Regions from separate parts of the Streptomyces sp. NPDC014801 genome, predicted to be linked through region 1. Evidence: riboswitches for the same ligand, from Rfam matches in the RefSeq annotation. Region 1 holds a riboswitch; each other region holds the start of a gene.

Region 1 (4,899 bases):
CGGGGCACGCTCGACAACGGCCTGACCGTGCTGCGCTGCCACCGCCCCGGCCAGCAGGTCGTCGCCGTCGAGGTGATCCTCGACGCGCCCCTGGACGCCGAGCCGGCCGGCCTCGACGGCGTCGCCACGATCATGGCGCGCGCCTTCTCCGAGGGCACCGACAAGCACACCGCCGAGGAGTTCGCCGCCGAGCTGGAGCGCGCCGGCGCCACCCTCGACGCGCACGCCGACCACCCCGGCGTCCGCATCAGCCTGGAGGTGCCCGCCTCCCGGCTGGCCAAGGGCCTCGGCCTGGTCGCCGACGCGCTCCGGGCGCCCGCCTTCGCCGACAGCGAGGTCGAGCGGCTGGTGCGCAACCGCCTCGACGAGATCCCGCACGAGCTGGCCAACCCCTCCCGCCGCGCCGCGAAGGAGCTGTCCAAGGAGCTCTTCCCGGCGACCTCGCGCATGTCCCGCCCGCGCCAGGGCACCGAGGACACGGTCACCGCGATCGACGCGGCCGCCGTGCGGGCCTTCTACGAGCGGCACGTACGCCCCGCCACCGCCACCGCGGTCGTCGTCGGCGACTTGACCGGCATCGACCTGGACGCGCTCCTCGGCGACACCCTGGGCGCCTGGACGGGCTCGCGCACCGAGCCGCGGCCCGTGCCGGCGGTGACGGCCGACGACACCGGCCGCGTCGTCATCGTCGACCGTCCCGGCGCCGTCCAGACGCAGCTGCTCATCGGGCGGATCGGCCCCGACCGGCACGACCGCGTGTGGCCGGCGCAGGTGCTCGGCACGTACTGCCTCGGCGGCACCCTCACCTCCCGCCTGGACCGCGTCCTGCGCGAGGAGAAGGGCTACACCTACGGCGTGCGCGCCTTCAGCCAGGTGCTGCGTTCCGCCCCCGACGGCTCGGGCGCCGCGATGCTCGCCATCAGCGGTTCCGTCGACACGCCGAACACCGGTCCGGCGCTCGACGACCTCTTCACCGTGCTGCGCACCCTGGCGGCCGAGGGCCTGACCGACGCCGAACGCGACGTCGCCGTACAGAACCTCGTCGGGGTGGCCCCGCTGAAGTACGAGACCGCGGCGGCCGTCGCGGGCACGCTGGCCGACCAGGTCGAGCAGCACCTGCCGGACGACTACCAGGCGGCGCTGTACCAGCAGCTCGCCGCGACCGGCACCGTCGAGGCCACCGCGGCCGTCGTGAACGCGTTCCCGGTGGACCGCCTGGTGACCGTTCTGGTCGGCGACGCCGGGCAGATCAAGGAGCCCGTCGAGGCCCTCGGCATCGGCACGGTCTCGGTGGTCAGCGCGGAGTAGACGCACCCGCGCGTGCATGCCCTGCCGGCGGCGGAGCGTGCACGCGCGCGTGGCGCCCTGATGGCCTGGCGGCCGCTAGGCCCGCACACGTCGCGTCCCGGGGGCGTGAGCGCGTGCGTACCGCCCGCCCGCCGCAGTGCCGCGCGTCCAGGCGCGCGCTGCGGCCGCCTCACGGCCGCCCTGGTGCTCTACGGCCGCCCCGGTGCCCAGTGGGCGCACCGGGTACCGGGGGCCCAGGCAAGCCGATGCGCACCGTCACCGCAGATCCCCGTGGCCGCAGATACGCACAACGCGCCCACTGGCCGCAGGAGCACCCGCACCCGCACCGTGCACACCACTGGCCGCAGACGCATGCGCACCGCGAGCCCCGCTGGCCACAGGCACACCCGCACCGCGCCCCCCGGCCGCGGACACACCCGCACGCAGGGCCTTGGTGGTTGACGGACCACCAGGGGCCTTCCCCTGTCTCCCGGCGCCCCGCCCCCGCCGCCGACAGCCGCCATCCCCGCGCACCCCGCGTCGTTTGGGATCGAAGGCGTCGCATCGCCCGAATGCCCGAATTGGGGCGGAGGTTGCCTGTCTGACCTGTGGGATGCGCTACAAAACCACTGATTCGTTTGAGCTTTGAAGGTCGCTCACCGTAGCTTCATCCGGGCTGTCCGTCAGGCAGTGCGCCGCACCCGCGGCACCGGACAGCCATCGCCGAGTCCCCGTACGGCGCGAGCCAGGGGAGCCGGGGACCCACACGTCCCTGGGGTGAATCGGGCGCCCGCGAGGGGGCCCGTAGGAGACCTTCCTGCTCCGAACCCGTCAGCTAACCCGGTAGGCGAGAGGGAAGGAAAGGATCAGCCACCACATGGCGTTCGTCTGCGCCACCGGGAAGCACCGCCGTCCGAGCCGCATGAAGCGCACCACCGCGCAGGCCGCCGGTATCGCCGCCCTCACCACCACCGGCGTCATCGGCACCCTCGCCGCCCCCGCGCTCGCGGCCGAAACCTCCGCCGAGCAGACCGGCCTGCTCCCCGTGATCACCGCCGACGACTCGGTCGCCCAGCAGATCGACGCGCAGGCCGAGGCGCAGAAGCAGGCCGCCGAGCAGAAGGCCGCCGAGGAGGCCGCGCGCAAGGCCGCCGCCGAGCGGGCCCGCGAGGCCAAGGAGCGCGCCGCCCGCGAGGCCCAGCGCAAGCTCCTGACCACGTACGTGGCCCCGATCGCTCACTCGTACGTCTCCACGGGGTACGAGGCGAGCAGCTCCCTGTGGTCCTCCGGCCACCACACCGGCATCGACTTCCACGCCGCGACCGGCACCACGGTGCACGCGGTCGGCTACGGCACCGTCGTCGAGACCGGCTGGGGCGGCGCCTACGGCAACCAGATCGTCATCCGCATGCACGACGGCACGTACACCCAGTACGGGCACCTGTCGTCGATCGGCGTCGTCGTGGGCCAGCAGGTCGTGGCCGGCCAGCAGATAGGCCTGTCCGGCGCCACCGGCAACGTCACCGGTCCGCACCTGCACTTCGAGGCGCGCACCTCCCCGGAGTACGGCTCCGACATCGACCCGGTCGCCTATCTGCGCGCGCACGGCGTCAACCTCTGACGTCCCCGGCAGCAAGCGTCGAACGAAAGCCCCGGATCACCGAGCCGGGGCTTTCGCCGTTTTTCCGCCCCTCCACCCCGTCCCGCCATCCTGCCGACCAAAAAATATCCATGGAATCCGGCCCGCCGTCGGAAATTCCGGCCCCTTGGAATAGAGTCACGGAACACGCGTCCATCGTCGGCGTTTCACGGGGATCAAGACGGAGGTCGGACATGCGTATTCCGGCGCATTCGGTGTGCACGGCGATCCGGGACGACATCGTCGCCGGTATCCACGAGCGCGGCAGCCGGCTCACCGAGGAAGTGCTCGCCCGCCGCTACGGCGTCTCCCGGGTACCGGTGCGCGAGGCGCTGCGCACCCTGGAGGCCGAGGGTTTCGTCGTGACGCGGCGGCACGCGGGCGCGTGCGTGGCCGAGCCCACCGAGCAGGACGCGGCCGATCTGCTGGAGATGCGGACGCTGCTGGAGCCGCTGGGTGCCGCGCGGGCCGCCCAGCGGCGCACCGAGGCGCATCTGAAGGTGCTGCGCGGCCTGGTGCGGCTCGGCCGGGAGCGCGCCCGGCACGGCACCGGTGACGAGCTGCGCTCCCTGGACGGCTGGTTCCACGAGACGCTCGCCCAGGCCTGCGGCAGCCAGGCCCTGACCGCGGCGCTCACCCAGCTGCGGCACAAGATCGCCTGGCTGTACACGGTGGAGCCGTCGGCCGGCCCCGTGGACGTGTGGGCGGAGCACGGCGCCATCGTGGACGCGGTGGCGCGCGGCGACAGCGAGCGGGCGCGGGCGGTTGCCGCGCTGCACACCGAGCGCTCCACGGCCGCCCACCGGCTGCGCCGCCCCGGCGCCGGCGACCGCCCCGAGCGCGTGAGGACTTCGCAACATGCCGTCAACACACCGGGCCTGCGGCATTAACACGGGCGCCGTATACAAAGAGTGGGATATTCGGTTCCTGCCCTCGGGGTCGAATAATGAGACCTGCTCATGACCCGCTCATCGGCGCGCCCATTTCCCGGGCACTCCGCGAATTCCGCGGACGTACCCACCGTAAATGCCGAAAGCGCGAGACCGCACCGACCGGAAAGCGAGACCGCACCGACCGGAAAGCGCGAGACCGCGTCGACCGGAAAACGCGAAACCGCGCCGACCGGAAAGGCCGACGCGGTTTCTTTCATGCCGTGACTCAGACGGTCTCGGGGAGCTCCTCGAGGCCCTCGGAGACCAGCTTCGCCAGACGGTCCAGTGCGGCGTCCGCACCCTCGGCGTCGGACGCGAGGACGATCTCCTCGCCGCCCTGGGCGCCCAGGCCGAGGACGGCCAGCATGGAGGCCGCGTTGACCGGGGTGCCGCCGGCCTTGGCGATCGTCACCGGGACGCCTGTGGCCGTGGCGGCTCGGACGAAGATGGAGGCGGGGCGGGCGTGGAGGCCCTCGGCCCAGCCGACGTTGACGCGGCGCTCAGCCATGTGTTGCTGCCCTTCAGTTCTCAGGGTTGTCTAGACCAGTTTCCCATACGGTGAAGCATGCCCGGAGAGGTCCATGGACCCCATCCGGACGCGATCACCGGGCCTCGGCCTCGACCCGGCATCCGTCCTCCACAGAGTGCCCCGCGCCGTTGTCGTACGCGAGCCGTACTCTGGGCCCCATGCAGAGCGCGTCGGACAGGCAGGAGTACCCCGCCCACTGGGAGGCCGACGTGGTGCTGCGCGACGGCGGCACCGCGCGGATCCGCCCCATCACCGTCGATGACGCGGACCGCCTGGTCAGCTTCTACGAGCAGGTGTCGGACGAGTCGAAGTACTACCGCTTCTTCGCGCCCTACCCGCGCCTGTCCGCGAAGGACGTCCACCGCTTCACACACCACGACTTTGTGGACAGGGTGGGACTCGCGGCCACGATCGGCGGCGAGTTCATCGCAACCGTACGCTACGACCGGATCGGCGCGAACGGAATGCCCGCGTCCGCACCGGCCGACGAAGCCGAGGTCGCCTTCCTAGTC
Region 2 (4,899 bases), on a different contig from region 1:
CGAGGGCTGGTCGGCGGCGCTGCGCGAGCCCGCGCTGCGGGAGGTCACGCGCGACCTGGACCGGCAGTGGAAGGCGGCGCTCGCCGAGGTCGTCGCGGACGGCGTGGCCGCGGGCGAGTTCACCTGCCCCGACCCGGCCGCCACCGCGCTGCGGCTGACGGCCCTGCTCGACGGGCTCGCCGTCCAGCTCACCGCCTACGGCGGCACGGTCCCCCGCACCCGCGCCCAGCAATGGGTCGACGAGGCCCTGACCCACGAACTGGGCCTCACCGGAAAGCCCTGACGACCCCACCGAAGTAACCACGGGGGCGACCCCGGACCCCGAACGCGGGCCCCGCCGAGCGCCGCGGCGTTCGTTCGCGGGTGGTCCCGGCCGCTCCGGGGCGACGGGACGTGGGGAAGCGAGGACACCGGTGGCCCGCCCCGCCCCGGGCGGGGCGGGCCACCGGTGTCCTCGGCGGGTGGGCGGGCCGGTCAGGCCACCGCTGCGATGCGCAGCTTGATGTCGTCCGGGGAGAGCGTGCCCTTCGCGGTCACGTGGTCGCCGGAGGACTCGCCGCGCAGCCGGCGGCCGATCCACGGCACCAGGTACTCGCGGGCCCAGTGCACGTCGTCGCGCCGGACCTCCAGCGTGCCGCGCGGCGGCAGCGGCGGCCAGGGCTGCTCCGGATCGGCCGGGACCTTCAGGCCGAGCACCTGGCCGGCCCGCAGCGCCACGCGCGTGTGGCCCTCCGGCGACAGGTGCAGCCGGTCGTGGTCCCAGGCGCGGCGGTCCTGGACGGACTTCAGCGACCACAGGTCGAGCACCGGGCAGCCGTAGCGGTCGGCGACGGCCCGCACATGCCCGTTGTAGGTCGCGATCTTGCCGCGCAGATGCTTGAGCAGCGGCACGCCCCGCGTGTCGAAGCCCGTCGTCACCATGACCGTGCCGGCCACCGCGGTGAGCTGCGCGACCGCCTTCTCGAACCGCTCGGCGACCTCGTCGGGATCGGTGCCGGGCCGGATGATGTCGTTGCCGCCCGCGCAGAACGACACCAGATCGGGGGCGAGTTCGACGGCCCTCGGCACCTGGTCGGCCACGATCTGGTCGAGGAGTTTGCCGCGTACCGCGAGGTTCGTGTACGTGAAGTCGCCTTCGGGCCGCCGGTCGGCGAGGAGTACGGCGAACCGGTCGGCCCAGCCGACGAACTGCCCGTCGGGGCCGGGGTCGCCCACGCCCTCGGTGAAGCTGTCCCCCACCGCCACGTACGACCCGATCACTGCTCTGCTGTCACTCTTCGAATCGTCTGCCACAGCAGTCCATGATTCACCTTCGAATGTGACCTACGCGACCGTAGGAAGGGGTTGACGGGCGGTGAGATAAGCCACTCCTAAAGGGTTGGCCAAGCAGGGAATAGACCCGGGCGGCAGGCGGCCCGGGACCGCGCACCACGTCGAAGGCCGGGCCCCTGGCGGGGGCCCGGCCTTCGACGGCGTGTCAGGTGGGGTGCCGCGACGCGGCGCGGGGTCAGCCGACGGCCACGCCGTGCGCGCGCAGGTAGGCGACCGGGTCCACGTCGGAGCCGTAGTCCGGCGTGGTGCGGATCTCGAAGTGCAGGTGCGGGCCGGTCACGTTGCCGGTCGCGCCGGACAGGCCGAGCTGCTGGCCCGCGGTCACGCTCTGCCCGGCGGAGACGGACAGCTGCGACAGGTGGGCGTACTGGGCGTAGTAGCCGTCGTTCAGCTTGATGACGACCTGGTTGCCGTAGGCGCCGCCCCAGCCGGCGGAGACGACGGTGCCCGCGCCGACGGCCTTGACGGGGGTGCCGGTCGGGACGACGAAGTCGACGCCGGTGTGGTAGCCGCTGGACCACATGCTGCCGGCGGTGTGGTAGGCGGTGCCGATGGTGGCACCGGAGACCGGCAGGGTGAAGCCGTTGGCGGCGGTCGCGGGCTTGGCGGCCTCGGCGGGCTTCGCGGCCTCGGCGGGCTTGGCGGAGGACTTCCGCGCGGGCGCCTCGCTCTTGTGCGTCGGGGCGGCCTTGTGCGCGGTGGCGGCCTTCTTGCCGAGGGACAGCTTCAGACCGGGGTGGATGAGCGACGGGTCGCTGCCGACGGCCTCGCGGTTGTCCTCGTACAGCTTCTTCCAGCCGCCGGCGACGTGCTGCTCGTCGGCGATCTTGGACAGGTAGTCGCCGGCCTTCACGGTGTAGACGCGCGCACCGGACTGCGCGGCCTTCTGGGCGGTGGACGGCAGCGTCCGGACGGCCTTGTCCGTCACCGACTGGGCGGCGGCCTGCGGCGTCGCGGCGTGGGCGCCGGCGGCGCTCACGAGCGGCAGCGCGAGCGCGGCGCCACCGGTGCCGGCGACGGCGAGAGTACGGGCGAGACGCTGGGCCTTCGGACGGCGGTGCTTACCCTTCGCGGGCATGGCGCAATTCCTCTCCGGCGCCTGCGAGGTGAGCTGTCGGGTTCGGGCGGGAGATGCCCGGCCGCGCTGGGCGCGGCTTCACCCCAAAGCCGTTCCGGGAACCGGAACAGGCGTCGTACCTGTGGGTCCCCCGCTCCTGCCGTACGTCGGGTGGGTGGGTGCGGTGCGCCGGACGGCGGCAGGATTCGGCGTCCGTCCGGATTCGGTGGGGAACGTAAGCGAGCAGGACGCACGGGGACAAGCAGAAGGTTGCGCCGACGGGCGTTTTCTGTGATCGACTTTCCGTTTCCGCCGTCACGCTATGTGCATTCCGTGCCCGGCGTTTTCACCAATTCCCCAGGAAATCCGTCCTGATTACGTGAACATGACGTACGACGGACGGTCACGGTTATGACGCTCCTCACGCGGCGGTTTCCCAGCAGCCTTTATTACCTGGCGAGTTGGAAGGAAGGCTGCAATTCGGACAGAAAGCCCAGATGCGGCACGGGCGGATATCCGTCCCATTCGCCCACCGCCGCCGGGGACGCCGGGACAACCGGTTGCCCCGGGAATCCATGTCGTATCGTCGAGGGGCACCCGTCGGCCACCGAGCCGCGCCGGCGGGGCCGAGCGGGAGGAGCCCTTCGTGACGCAGCAGGTGCCGTCGACCGAACCCGAGCTGGCCGGAGTGCGCAACTTCCGCGACGTGGGCGGACTGCCCACCACCGACGGGCGGCGCGTGCGGCACGGAGTGCTGTTCCGCAGCGGTCACCTCGCGCACGCCACGCAGGAGGACGCGGCCTACCTCTCCTCCCTGGGACTGCACACGATCTTCGACTTCCGCAACGCCGCCGACCAGAAGCTGGAGGGCCCGGACGTCGAGCTGCCGGGCGTGCGCAACGTCAACCTGCCGCTGTCCGACCCGGCGGACGGCGCCGAGTTCTGGAAGATGGTGCGCGACGGCGACCTCGACCAGCTGCGCGGCATCCTCGCCGACGGCAAGGGCGCGCACCGGATGATCGCCTCCTACCGCACGATCATCAAGGAGCGCACCGGCGAGCACTCCCGGGTGCTGCACGCGCTCGCCGAGGACAACGTCCCGGCGCTGATGCACTGCGCCGCCGGCAAGGACCGTGCGGGGTTGTCGATAGCGGTCACCCTGCTCGCGCTGGGCGTGGAGCGGGACGCGATCGTCGAGGACTACCTGAAGTCCAACGAGAAGCACCGCCGCTACAAGGTGCGCCGCAGCGGCTCGGCGGAGTCGGCGTACACGCCCGAGGTGATGGAGCTGCTCAGCCCCCTCTTCGACGCGCGGGCCGAGTACCTCACCGCGGCCATGGAGACCATCGAGGAGACCTGGGGCGGCGTCGACGCCTACCTGGAGCAGGGACTGAAGCTCACCCCCGCGACGCGGGAGCGGCTGCGGGCGCGGCTGCTCGACTGAGCCGCGGCGCCACGCCGGGGGCCGGCGCCCGGGGATCCTTCGACCATGGGGGGCCTTCGACCCGGGGGACTCCTTCGGCTCGGGCGACCCGGGGGGCTACTTCGCGCCCACCTCGAACAGCAGCCAGATGAAGCCGGCCAGGACGTGTCCGACGGCGATGTAGATGATGAGCCGGATCCACAGGGTCCGGGGGAACTTCTCCTCGAGGTTGCTCATCGTGCCTCTCCGGGGTGGGCGGGCCCCAGGCACAGCGTGGCCGTGGGGCTCTGCAGCAGGGTGTGGACGAACAGGAGCTCCAGCCCGCCCGGGTCCTCGGCGGCGATCCGGTGCGGGGTGAGCGAGTCGAAGTGCGCGCTGTCCCCCGGGCCGAGCCGGTGGGTGGTGTCCCCGAGCCGGAGCCTGAGGCGGCCGTCCAGGACGTACAGCCACTCCTCGCCGGGGTGCACGCGCACGATGTCGCCCTGCGCCCCGTAGGGCACCCGCACCCGCAGGGCCTGCATACCGCGGCCGGGCGCTCCGGCCTGCCGGTACGTCCAGCCGCCGGCGGCCGTCGGCTCCATGTCCGCCCCGCGCACCACGGCGTCCCGCTCGGCGACGCTCTCGCCGAGCAGCTCCGAGACGGTCGTACTGTAGATACGGGCGAGCGCGAGCAGCATCGGCAGCGAGGGCTGGCGCTGCCCGGTCTCCAGCCGGGACAGATGGGCCGCGGACAGTCCGGCGGCGCGGGCGGCGGCCTCCAGGGTGAGGCCGGCGCGGCGGCGCAGGGCCCGCAGCTGCGGGGCCACGGCGGGCAGGTCACCGGCCGTTTCCGCCGGAAACTCGGAGGAGTTCATGCCTCCATTGAGCCGCAGTCTTGCCTCTGCGGCAAATTTCTTGCCCCAGAGGCAAAACCCGCGGGCCGCGTCAGCGGTTGGCCACCGCCTGCTTGATCAGCGTCTTGCCGAAGTCCCACACCAGTCCGCCGCCGCTGTGCGCGTCGTCCATCACGGCGGCGAAGGCCTCGACGAAGCGGTCCACGTCCGCCTCGTCGATGATCAGCGGCGGGATCAGTTTGATCACCTCCAGG
Region 3 (4,899 bases), on a different contig from region 1:
CCGGCGCGGTCGGCGACGTCCTGCAGCTCGCCCTCGTAGGTGTCGCGGGAGACGAGGTTGTAGTGCGGCTGGAGCGCCACGTACCGGGCGAGGCCCTCGCGGTCGGAGAACTCCAGGGAGGCGCGCAGGCGCTCGGCGGAGATGTTGGAGGCGGCGATGTGGCGGACCTTGCCGGCCTGCACCAGCTCGTCCAGCGCGCCGATGATCTCCTCGACCGGGACCTCGGGCTGGTCGTAGTGGGTGTAGTAGAGGTCGATGCGGTCGGTGCCGAGGCGGCGCAGGGAGGCGTCGGCGGCGGCCTTGATGTTCGCGGCGCTCAGGCCCCGGTACTCGGGGTGCTGGCTGACCTTGGTGGCGATGACGACGTCGTCGCGGTTGCCGCGGGCCTTGACCCACTTGCCGATGATCGTCTCGGACTCCCCGCCCTGGTTGCCGTCGACCCAGGCGGAGTAGGCATCGGCGGTGTCGACGAAGTTGCCGCCGGCGGCGGTGTAGGCGTCGAGGACGGCGAACGAGGTCGCCTCGTCCGCGGTCCAGCCGAAGACGTTGCCGCCGAGGGCGAGCGGGAAGACCTCGAGGTCGGACGAACCGAGCTTGCGAAGAGCAGTCATGCCCCGTTTCAACGCACCGGCGTGAACGACCCATTCCGCACGCGAACCAACAGCATGTAAAACACGAACGCCCGGCGACGCCCGACCGGCAGCCCTGACGTCGGGGGGGTGTCGTCAGGACCGCCGGGGACCGGGAACCGGGCGAGGGCCAGGCGGGCGGAACCGGGCGAGGCGTCAGGGCGTGAGGGACCGGGCGAGGCGTCAGGCGGGAGGAACCGGGCGAGGGGTCAGGGCGTGAGGCCCTTGTCCCGCAGCCACGCCATCGGGTCGATGCCGGAGGCCTGCCCGTCGGGGTGGACCTCCAGGTGCAGGTGCGGGCCGGTCACGTTGCCGGTGGCGCCGACCCGGCCGATGACGTCGCCGGTGGCGACCTTCTGCCCGGCGCTGACGCTGATCGACGACTGGTGGCAGAACCACAGCTCGGTGCCGTCGTCGAGGGTGAGGATCGTGCGGTAGCCGTAGGAGCCGGCCCAGCCCGCCTCGGTGATCGTGCCACTGTGGACGGCCTTGATCAGCGTGCCGGTGGGGGCGGCGAAGTCGAGGCCCGTGTGGTAGCCGGAGGACCACATGGAGCCGGCCTGGCCGAAGGTGGAGGTGATCGTGTACGAGGAGGTCGGCAGCGTGTACTGCTTGGCCAGCTCGGCGAGGCGCTCGGCCTCGGCCTTCTTCTTGGCCTCCTCCTCCGCCTTCTCCTTCGCGGCGGCGGCCTTGGCGGCGGCCTCCTTCTCGGCCTTCGCGGCGGCCTCTGCGGCCTGCCGGGCGACGGCGGCCTCGGCGGCGGCCTGCGCCTTGACGTCGACCTGGACCTGCTGCGACTCGGCCTGCGCCATGATGCGGTTGCGCAGCGCCTCGCCGGCGTCGGTGGTGCCCTGCGCGCCGGCGTCGGAGCCGGCGGCGATGTCGCTGAGCGGGGTGGCCGAGCCCTGCGGCCGGTCGTCCTCGTGGTCGGAGATCAGCGAGCCGACGGAGGGCAGGTCGGGCATGGAGATGGACACCGGCGGCTTGCCGGTGTTCGCGCTGGCCATGCCGCCCGCGCCGACGGCGGCGATGACGCCGACGCCGAGGACGGTGGAGCTGCGGGCGAGTCCGCCGCGCTGCTTGGCGACGCGGTGCCGGCCGCGGACGGGACGGACGGAGTCCTCGGTGGGATTCCACTCCTCCCACGGGCCCTCGTCGGTGCGGTGGCCGCCGTAGACCAGGGTCTCGGGGCCGTGCTGGCTGGGCACGAACGGGGCTGTCGGGGCAGGCCGGTTGGACGCCACGCGGGCGTACTCCTTTCCTTCCGTCTCGCCTACCGGGTTAGCTGACGGGTTCGGAGCAGGAAGGTCTCCTACGCGCGTATACCGCTCGTCGTCGGACGGCGGCTTCCGCGTGATTCACCCCAAGGTGGTGGTTCCCCGGTTCCCTACGGGATTCGGCGCGTGAGCACGGAGCCGTCTCTTGTGACGGCTGGGACGACCGCGCTGCGTTATCGAACGTTAATAGACCCGGTGGTCGGATTCCAAGCCGTTCGGCTTGATCATTAACTTTTCCGGCCGGCACTTACACGCCACGACCGGTGCAAACCGGGCGACTTGACCGCCCCTCAGTCGTCAGGTTCAAAACCTGGTTTCGGTGATGGTGCGTCAATTGTTATCGGAGGGGGTTCGCCCGCTCACCCAGGGTGACCCGTCAGGGGCGGCGTACGGCGAGCAGCGCCATGTCGTCCGTCATGCCGCCGCCGGAGTGCCGGCGCACATCGTCGGCGACGGCCTGCAGCAGGGCACCGGGCTCGTCGACGACCCGGCCCGCCAGGCGCGCCTCGACGTCGTAGAACCGGCCGTGGCGGTCACGGCTCTCGGAGAGGCCGTCGGTGTACAGCAGCAGGGTGGCGCCGCCCGGGAAGCCGGTCTCGTCGGCCCGGTCGGAGCCGGGGCCGAGCTCGCCCATGCCGAGCGGCAGCGCGGGTTCGGCGGGCGGCAGCGTGCGCAGGGTGCCGTCCGCGTGCAGCAGGACCGGCGGAGGGTGGCCGCGGTTGAGGATGCGGACGACGCCGTCGCCGTGCGGGAGTTCGGCGAGGACGGCGGTGGTGAACCCCTCGAAGGCGTCCAGTCCCGCGCGCCGGGCGCCCTCGCGGGACAGCGCCCGCTCCAGCCGCAGGGCGACGTCCTCCAGAGTGGCCTCCTGCTCGGCGGCCTCCCGGAACGCCCCGATGACCACGGCGACGGCGGCCACCGCGCCCATGCCCTTGCCGCGCACGTCCCCGACGATCAGCCGGACGCCGTGCGGGCTGTCCTGCACGGCGTACAGGTCGCCGCCGATGAAGGCGTCGGCGCGGGCGGCCTCGTAGCAGGCGGCGATCTGGAAACCGCCGATCCGCTCGGCGGGTTCGGGTAGGACGGCCCGCTGGGCGGCCTCGGCGACCTCGCGGGCGGAGGCGAGCTGCTCGCTGCTGCGGCGCGCGAGCGCGTTGATGAGCACGGCCAGGGCGGCGACGGTGGCGACGGTGGCCAGTTCGGTGACGGCGTCGGTGTGCCACACGATGCCGAGCGTGAGGTGCAGCGCGAACACGACGAGCACGGCCGCGAGCCCGGTGACCACGGTGCCGCGCCGGCTGTAGAGCGGGGCGGCGACCAGGGGCGCGGCGGTGAAGAAGGGGGCCGCGGTGAACTCCGACGGGGTGCAGTAGTCGTACACGCCGCCGACGACGATCAGGAGCACCGGCAGCACCTGCGCGAAGGCCCGCACGAACGACACCCGCCGTCCCGCGTCGGGCCGCGGTTCCGGACCGTTTGCCGGCCCGGGCTCCGGCAGGGGGTCCAGGACGACGGGAGTGTCACCGGCGGGTGTGCAGGGCCCACCTCCGGTCCGGGAGTACGGCCCGTCCTCCGTCGCGTCTGCAGGCCGCACCGCTCGTCTCCCACCGTCCTTGTCCGCCGTCGTTCCGCCTGTCAGGTTTCCCGGTGCGGGCGCGCACGGCGAGCGGTGAGGGCCGACCGGATGACACCGGCGACGGTGGCCGCAGCCGGGGAGGAAGGTAAGGACGGCGCACGGAGCCGGAGGAAGGGAAAGACGGCGCCCGGAGCCGTGGAAGACCAAAAAAGGCGGCGGCCGGGGGTGGACGAGAAAAAACCGAGGGCCGGAAACCTTTCGGCTTCCGGCCCTCGGCCTTCAGTAGCGGGGACAGGATTTGAACCTGCGACCTCTGGGTTATGAGCCCAGCGAGCTACCGAGCTGCTCCACCCCGCGTCGTTGTGATTCCAGTGTACGGCATCCGCGAGGCGGCTCGCGACGAGGTTCCCCGGCGGGCCCGCCCGACCCCTCTCGCGGTCAGACCACGCAGCGCTCCGTGAGGTCCGCGAGCGGCAGCGTGTGCTGGGTCTGCAGCACCTTCGCGCGCAGGTAGCGGACGTTGTGCGGGGTGGGGAAGACACCGGTCGGGACCCGGTCGCGGACGTCGAGCCCGAGGGCGCGCAGCTGGCCGGCCTTGTCGGGATTGTTGGACAGCAGGTCCAGCGTGCCGATCCCGAGGGCGGTGAGCATCTGCGCGGCGGCGGTGTAGTCGCGGGCGTCCTCGGGCAGGCCGAGGGCGGCGTTGGCGGCGTAGGTGTCCAGGCCCTGGTCCTGGAGGGCGTAGGCGTCGAGCTTGTTGTAGAGCCCGATGCCGCGCCCTTCCTGGCGCAGGTAGAGCAGGATGCCGCCGCGGTCGGCGATGCGCTCGACGGCCTCGCGCAGCTGGGGGCCGCAGTCGCAGCGGGCGGAGCCGAAGACGTCCCCGGTCAGGCACTCGGAGTGCAGGCGGACGAGCGGCACGCCACCGGGGTCCCCGAGGACGACGGCGAGGTGCTCCCGCCCGTCGGCGAGGCCGTGGAAGGTGACGAGCTCGGCGTCGGCGCGGTAGCCGTCGGGGAAGGTCAGCGGGACCCGGACGCGGGCGCGCGGGGTGGCGGCGGGGACAACGGTGGTGTCGGCCATGCGGGAACTCCGGGTTCCGTTCCGTACGACTGCTTCAGATTTGAAGCAGAAGGTTCGTCCGGAACCCTACTGCTGCTTGAAACTTGAAGCAACAGGCGCGCGGTCACCCTGTGACGCGTCTCACCCGCACGACGGCGGTCCCGACCGGCGTCGCCACGGGACGTCCTCGGCGGTCGACTCCTGCATCGCCCGGGCGATCCGGTCGCAGATCTCCTCCAGCTGTCCCACCTGCTCGGGGCGCAGATGGTCGAAGAGCGAGGCGCGCACGGTCTCGACGTGCCCGGGCGCCGCCCGCTCCACCTGCGCCAGCCCGGCCTCCGTCAGGACGGCGATG
Region 4 (4,899 bases), on a different contig from region 1:
CCGTGGTACCGGACTGCTTGGGCTTGATCACCAGCTTGTAGGCGTCGCGGCCGGCCACCTGCGCGGTGCCGTCCACGGTGACCGAGGTCGTGGGGCCGGCGGCCTTGAGGGCCTGCTCGGCGAAGTCCTTGGGCGTACCGGTGAAGTTCTCCGCGCCCCGCTCGCCCTTGCCGTGCCCGTCCTTGCCCTGCTTGTCCTTGCCCTGCTTGTCCTTGTCCGGTGCGCTTCGGCCCGCGTCGTCCGCGGTGGTGTGGAAGACCTCGTTGGACTTGCTGTCGTAGCCCCAGACGTCCTTGCCGTGGTGAATGAGGCTGTACTCGGCGGCGTCCTCCAGCACGGAGACCTTCTGCCGGTCCGGGCCGTCGGCGGCCACCCGCAACGTGTGCGAGCCGGTGGCGAGTTCGGTCACCTTGGCGGACGGGTCGGCGGACGACCCGTCACCGCCGCCCCCGGCCGCGCCGCCGCCCAGACCGCCGGCGAGCCCGCCGAGGTCGGGCAGGCCCAGGTCGGTGTTGACGCGGACGGTGCCGGAGAACTGCTGGACGTCCGACGCCGCGATCTTCTCGATGAGCTGCTGGGCGCTGATCGCCGGCAGGTCCGGGTCCCCGGAGCTGGCGAGCGCGGGAACGATCCCGATCGTCGCGGCGGCCACGCCCACGACCGTCGCGGGCACGGCGTACCGCGCGACCTTGCGACGCCCCCCGTGCGGCGGACCGGCCGGCTCGCCCGCGGCCGTCGCCCTGTCCTCGGTTCCAAACGGTGCCATCTGTGCGCTACCTCCGTCGTCGGCGGCGGCTGTCCGTCCCGTGACCCGCGGCGTGCGCTCCCGGCGGGCCCCACCCCAAGCCGCCATTCTCACCCGAATCGGTGAGGAGTGGTGTCTTTCGTGCTTCCCATCAGACCAAATCGGCCGCCGCCGGTCGTCACCCCACGGAGTCAACTCCATGTACTGCTGGGGTATGACATGGCGAGGGGTCAGCTCCCCTTACCCGTAGGGGATGTGGGGGACACGGGGGATGCGGCGGGGGTACGGCGGGGCGAAGGGGACGGCGGGGCGAAGGGCACGGCAGCCAGAGACACCCCCTGGGCCGGCCGGGGTTCATGGCGGGGCTCCGTGGCGGAGTCGTCCCGGACCGGAAGGGCCGGGACGCACGTGCGGCGCCCGAGGGGCGATCCGCCGGCGGCCGGGTCAGCCCGCCCGGTGGACCACCGCGTCGCACAGCTCCATCAGGGCCACCTTGGCGTCGCACTCCCGCAGCGGGGCCAGCGCGGCCCGCGCCTCCTCGGCGTAGCGGACGGTGTCGCGGCGCGCCTGCTCCAGCGCGGGGTGCGCGCGCAGCGCGGCGAGCGCCTCCGCGTGCCGCGCGTCGTCGCTGAGGTCGGAGTCGAGCAGCTCGCACAGGGCGCGGTCCTCCGGCAGCCCCAGCCGCTCGGCCCGCTCCCGCAGCCGCAGCACCGGCAGCGTCGGGATGCCCTCGCGCAGGTCCGTGCCCGGCGTCTTGCCGGACTCGTGCGAGTCGGAGGCGATGTCGAGTACGTCGTCGGCGAGCTGGAAGGCGACGCCGAGCCGCTCCCCGTACTGGGTGAGCACGTCCACGACCGTCTCGTCGGCGCCGGACATCATCGCGCCGAACCGGCACGAGACCGCGACCAGCGACCCCGTCTTGCCGCCGAGCACCTCGAGGTAGTGGTCGACCGGGTCCCGGCCGTCCTGCGGGCCCGCGGTCTCCAGGATCTGGCCGGTGACCAGCCGCTCGAACGCGAGAGCCTGGACCCGGACCGCCTCCGGTCCGAGGTCGGCGAGGATCTGCGAGGCCCGGGCGAAGAGGAAGTCGCCGGTCAGGACGGCGACGGAGTTGCCCCACCGGGTGTTCGCGCTGGGCACGCCGCGGCGCACGGCCGCCTCGTCCATGACGTCGTCGTGGTACAGCGTCGCGAGGTGGGTCAGCTCCACCACGACGGCGGACGGCACGACACCCGGCGCGTACGGATCACCGAACTGCGCCGCGAGCATCACGAGCAGCGGCCGGAACCGCTTCCCGCCCGCCCGCACCAGGTGCTGCGCGGCCTCCGTGATGAAGGGAACCTCGCTCTTGGTGGCCTCGAGCAACCCTTCCTCGACAGCCGCCAATCCGGCCTGGACATCGGCTTCGAGAGCCTGGTCCCGCACGCTCAGCCCGAACGGCCCGACGACGGTCACGAGGGGTCTCCTGTCTGCTGGTGCCGGTTGGCGATTACGCGGTTTGTCGATAGGTCGCTGCCATCACTCAAGTCAGCGTATCCGGTCACGTTTCGATCACCGATAGCGCCCACGGTTACAGGCCAGGCGGTATCGGATCACGCCCGATATGTTGATCGACCACATCTGATCAGCCGAAAAGTACCGTTATCCACCATGCTCACACCCGGGAGACCACTCCCCCACCCTGTGCGAGCCGCCCGGCCGATCGCGCCGGAACACGACCCTACTGCCCGTTTTGCCGTAATTAATCAGCCGAATCACCTTGGTCACCTTGGTTCCAAATGTGTTGCGCCTGTGACACCAGTGAATTGGGTCACGCGGACCCCTCGCCGGTCCCCGACTGCCGGAACCCTCGCTTCCCCAGTTCCCCCAAGCGAGTTGAGGCTTGGCAGTAGCAAAGGATCAAGACACCCAAACGGCCCCTACCAAGGTCAACTAGGGCGATAGGTGAATCCGGTACTTGTTCCCGGCATGTGCTCTCGCATAACTTCCCGGCCTGTCGGATGGACGCCTAATCCTGCCGCCGTCCGGCACCCACCATCGGACCAACTCATCCGTGTACGGCAGGAGCGGGGGACCCAGGTAAGTCGCCGAACCGGACGTCGTCGCCCCGACGACGCCCCGGACCGGCTCGGGGTGAAGCCGTGCCGCCTTCCGCGGCCGGCCGGGCATCTCCAGCCCGAACCCGACAGCTCACCTCGCAGGCGCCGGAGAGGAACTTCGCCATGCCCGCTGCCGGTCAGCACCGCCGCACCCGCACGTCCCGCCTCGTCCGCACCCTCGCCGTCGCCGGCACGGGTGCCGCCGCCCTCGCGCTCCCGCTCTTCGGCGCCACCAGCGCCTCCGCCGCCACGCCGGCCTCCACCGCGACCGTGATCACCGCCGCCAACTCGGTCTACCCGAACAACCTGGACGGCTGGATCCGCCAGTCGCTGGACATCATGGCCCAGCGCGGCATCCCCGGCACCTACGACGGGATCTACCGCAACATCATCCGCGAGTCCTCCGGCAACCCGGCCGCCATCAACCTGTGGGACTCCAACGCGGCCGCCGGCACCCCCTCCAAGGGCCTGCTGCAGGTCATCGACCCGACCTTCCTCGCCTACCACGTGCCCGGCACCTCCATGGACCCGTACGACCCGATCGCCAACATCACCGCGGCCTGCAACTACGCGGCCGCCCGCTACGGCTCGATCGACAACGTGTTCAGCGCGTACTGAGCCGGCTGAGCTCAGCGCGTCCTGACGGGGCCGAGCCGCCTCCGTCATCTGAAGAGTCGTTCGAGGACGACGGCGATGCCGTCGTCCTCGTTCGACAAGGTGATCTCGTCGGCCACGGCCTTCAGCTCCGGATGGGCGTTGGCCATGGCCACCCCGCGGGCGGCCCAGGCGAACATCGGGATGTCGTTCGGCATGTCCCCGAATGCCAGCGCCCGCTCCGCGCCCAGCCCGAGACGGTCGGCCGCCAGCGCCAGCCCCGTCGCCTTGGTGACCCCGCACGGCTGCAGCTCCACCGTGCCCGGCCCCGACATCGTCACCGTCGCCAGCGAGCCGACCACCGCGCGGGCCGTCGCCGCCAGCGCGTCGTCGGACAGTTCGGGATGGCGCAGCAGCACCTTGCTGATCGGCTCGCCCCACAGATCGTCGCGCCGCCCGACCCGCACCGCCGGCAGCGTCGGGTGCGGCATCCGGTAGCCGGGCTCGATCAGCGTCAGCCCGTCCACCCCGTCCTGGTCGACCGCGGCGTAGACCTCCCCCACCTCGGCCTCGATCTTGCCGAGCGCCGTCTCGGCCAGCTCCCGGTCCAGCGTCACCGACCACAGCAGCCGGTCCGCCCCCGCGTCGTACACCTGCGCGCCCTGCCCGCACACCGCGAGCCCCGTGGAACCCAGGTCCTCCAGCAGCGGCCGCACCCGGGGCGCCGGGCGGCCCGTCACCACCAGATGCCGGGCGCCGGCCCGCACCGCCCGCGCGAGCGCGGCCCGTGACCGGTCGGAGAGCGTGTCGTCGCCGCGCAGCAGCGTTCCGTCCAGGTCAGTGGCGATGAGGGCATATGCGAGGGCGGCCATGATCAGAGAATACGGACCCCGGAAGCCCCCCGTTCACCACCGGCCGCGCCTCCTCCCCGGCCCCTTCGGGCCCCCCGCCGCTGTGGCAGGCTGACCTCTCACTCACCAGGGGGAGGCCCACGTCGTGACCGCCGGACCGGACCGTTTCCAGCAGCACCTCCGGCAGGCCGCCGCCGGCGTCCTCGCCCGCTTCCCCGCCGCCGACGTCCCCGAGATCTACGCCCTCTCCTTCCGTATCTGGCGCCTGGACGACGACCGGCACCCCTACGTCGCCATCGGCTACAACACCGAGTCCCAGTACGCCCGGGAGCGGCGCGCCGAGGACCCGGGCGAGGCCCGCTGGAACTACGCCTGCTGGCTCCTCGACGGCTTCGAGATGCTCGGCAACGTCCCCGAGGACCCGGCCGGCGGCGCCCTCTTCGTCGAGCGGGCCAAGGAGCTCGGGCTGTGGTACGACGACGGCACCGGCGATCCCGCCCTGCCCAAGGCCGTGCGCGACGAGCAGGACGGCACGAGCGGCGACGAGCAGGACGGCATGAGCTGCGACGAGGAGGACGGCATGAGCTGCGACGAGGAGGACGGCACGAGC

Evidence for each region. A riboswitch is a leader RNA that binds a small molecule or an ion and turns the genes downstream of it on or off. The one in region 1 is predicted to bind cyclic di-AMP.
Region 2: another riboswitch for cyclic di-AMP. It lies ahead of ACF1AL_RS08595 (LysM peptidoglycan-binding domain-containing M23 family metallopeptidase); the one in region 1 lies ahead of ACF1AL_RS17010 (M23 family metallopeptidase).
Region 3: another riboswitch for cyclic di-AMP. It lies ahead of ACF1AL_RS33595 (M23 family metallopeptidase); the one in region 1 lies ahead of ACF1AL_RS17010 (M23 family metallopeptidase).
Region 4: another riboswitch for cyclic di-AMP. It lies ahead of ACF1AL_RS18960 (transglycosylase SLT domain-containing protein); the one in region 1 lies ahead of ACF1AL_RS17010 (M23 family metallopeptidase).

Annotation. Positions count from the first base shown of each region.
Region 1 covers NZ_JBIBXG010000006.1:423,393-428,291, reverse strand. The annotation lists gene ACF1AL_RS17015 (M16 family metallopeptidase) at 1-1,308, shown strand, start outside; cyclic di-AMP (ydaO/yuaA leader) riboswitch at 1,999-2,152, shown strand; gene ACF1AL_RS17010 (M23 family metallopeptidase) at 2,165-2,908, shown strand; gene ACF1AL_RS17005 (GntR family transcriptional regulator) at 3,121-3,816, shown strand; gene ACF1AL_RS17000 (HPr family phosphocarrier protein) at 4,085-4,366, opposite strand; gene ACF1AL_RS16995 (GNAT family N-acetyltransferase) at 4,546-4,899, shown strand, end outside.
Region 2 covers NZ_JBIBXG010000003.1:431,281-436,179, reverse strand. The annotation lists gene ACF1AL_RS08605 (TetR/AcrR family transcriptional regulator) at 1-283, shown strand, start outside; gene ACF1AL_RS08600 (SGNH/GDSL hydrolase family protein) at 475-1,260, opposite strand; gene ACF1AL_RS08595 (LysM peptidoglycan-binding domain-containing M23 family metallopeptidase) at 1,508-2,410, opposite strand; cyclic di-AMP (ydaO/yuaA leader) riboswitch at 2,416-2,577, opposite strand; gene ACF1AL_RS08590 (tyrosine-protein phosphatase) at 3,036-3,833, shown strand; gene ACF1AL_RS08585 (DUF6126 family protein) at 3,930-4,049, opposite strand; gene ACF1AL_RS08580 (helix-turn-helix domain-containing protein) at 4,046-4,666, opposite strand; gene ACF1AL_RS08575 (aspartate aminotransferase family protein) at 4,737-4,899, opposite strand, start outside.
Region 3 covers NZ_JBIBXG010000015.1:221,955-226,853, reverse strand. The annotation lists gene ACF1AL_RS33600 (aldo/keto reductase) at 1-611, opposite strand, end outside; gene ACF1AL_RS33595 (M23 family metallopeptidase) at 839-1,873, opposite strand; cyclic di-AMP (ydaO/yuaA leader) riboswitch at 1,885-2,041, opposite strand; gene ACF1AL_RS33590 (PP2C family protein-serine/threonine phosphatase) at 2,283-3,500, opposite strand; tRNA gene ACF1AL_RS33585 (tRNA-Met) at 3,766-3,839, opposite strand; gene ribA (GTP cyclohydrolase II) at 3,921-4,565, opposite strand; gene ACF1AL_RS33575 (MarR family winged helix-turn-helix transcriptional regulator) at 4,686-4,899, opposite strand, start outside.
Region 4 covers NZ_JBIBXG010000007.1:304,659-309,557, forward strand. The annotation lists gene ACF1AL_RS18950 (outer membrane lipoprotein carrier protein LolA) at 1-766, opposite strand, end outside; gene ACF1AL_RS18955 (polyprenyl synthetase family protein) at 1,190-2,200, opposite strand; cyclic di-AMP (ydaO/yuaA leader) riboswitch at 2,779-2,962, shown strand; gene ACF1AL_RS18960 (transglycosylase SLT domain-containing protein) at 2,968-3,462, shown strand; gene ACF1AL_RS18965 (HAD family hydrolase) at 3,507-4,313, opposite strand; gene ACF1AL_RS18970 (hypothetical protein) at 4,435-4,899, shown strand, end outside.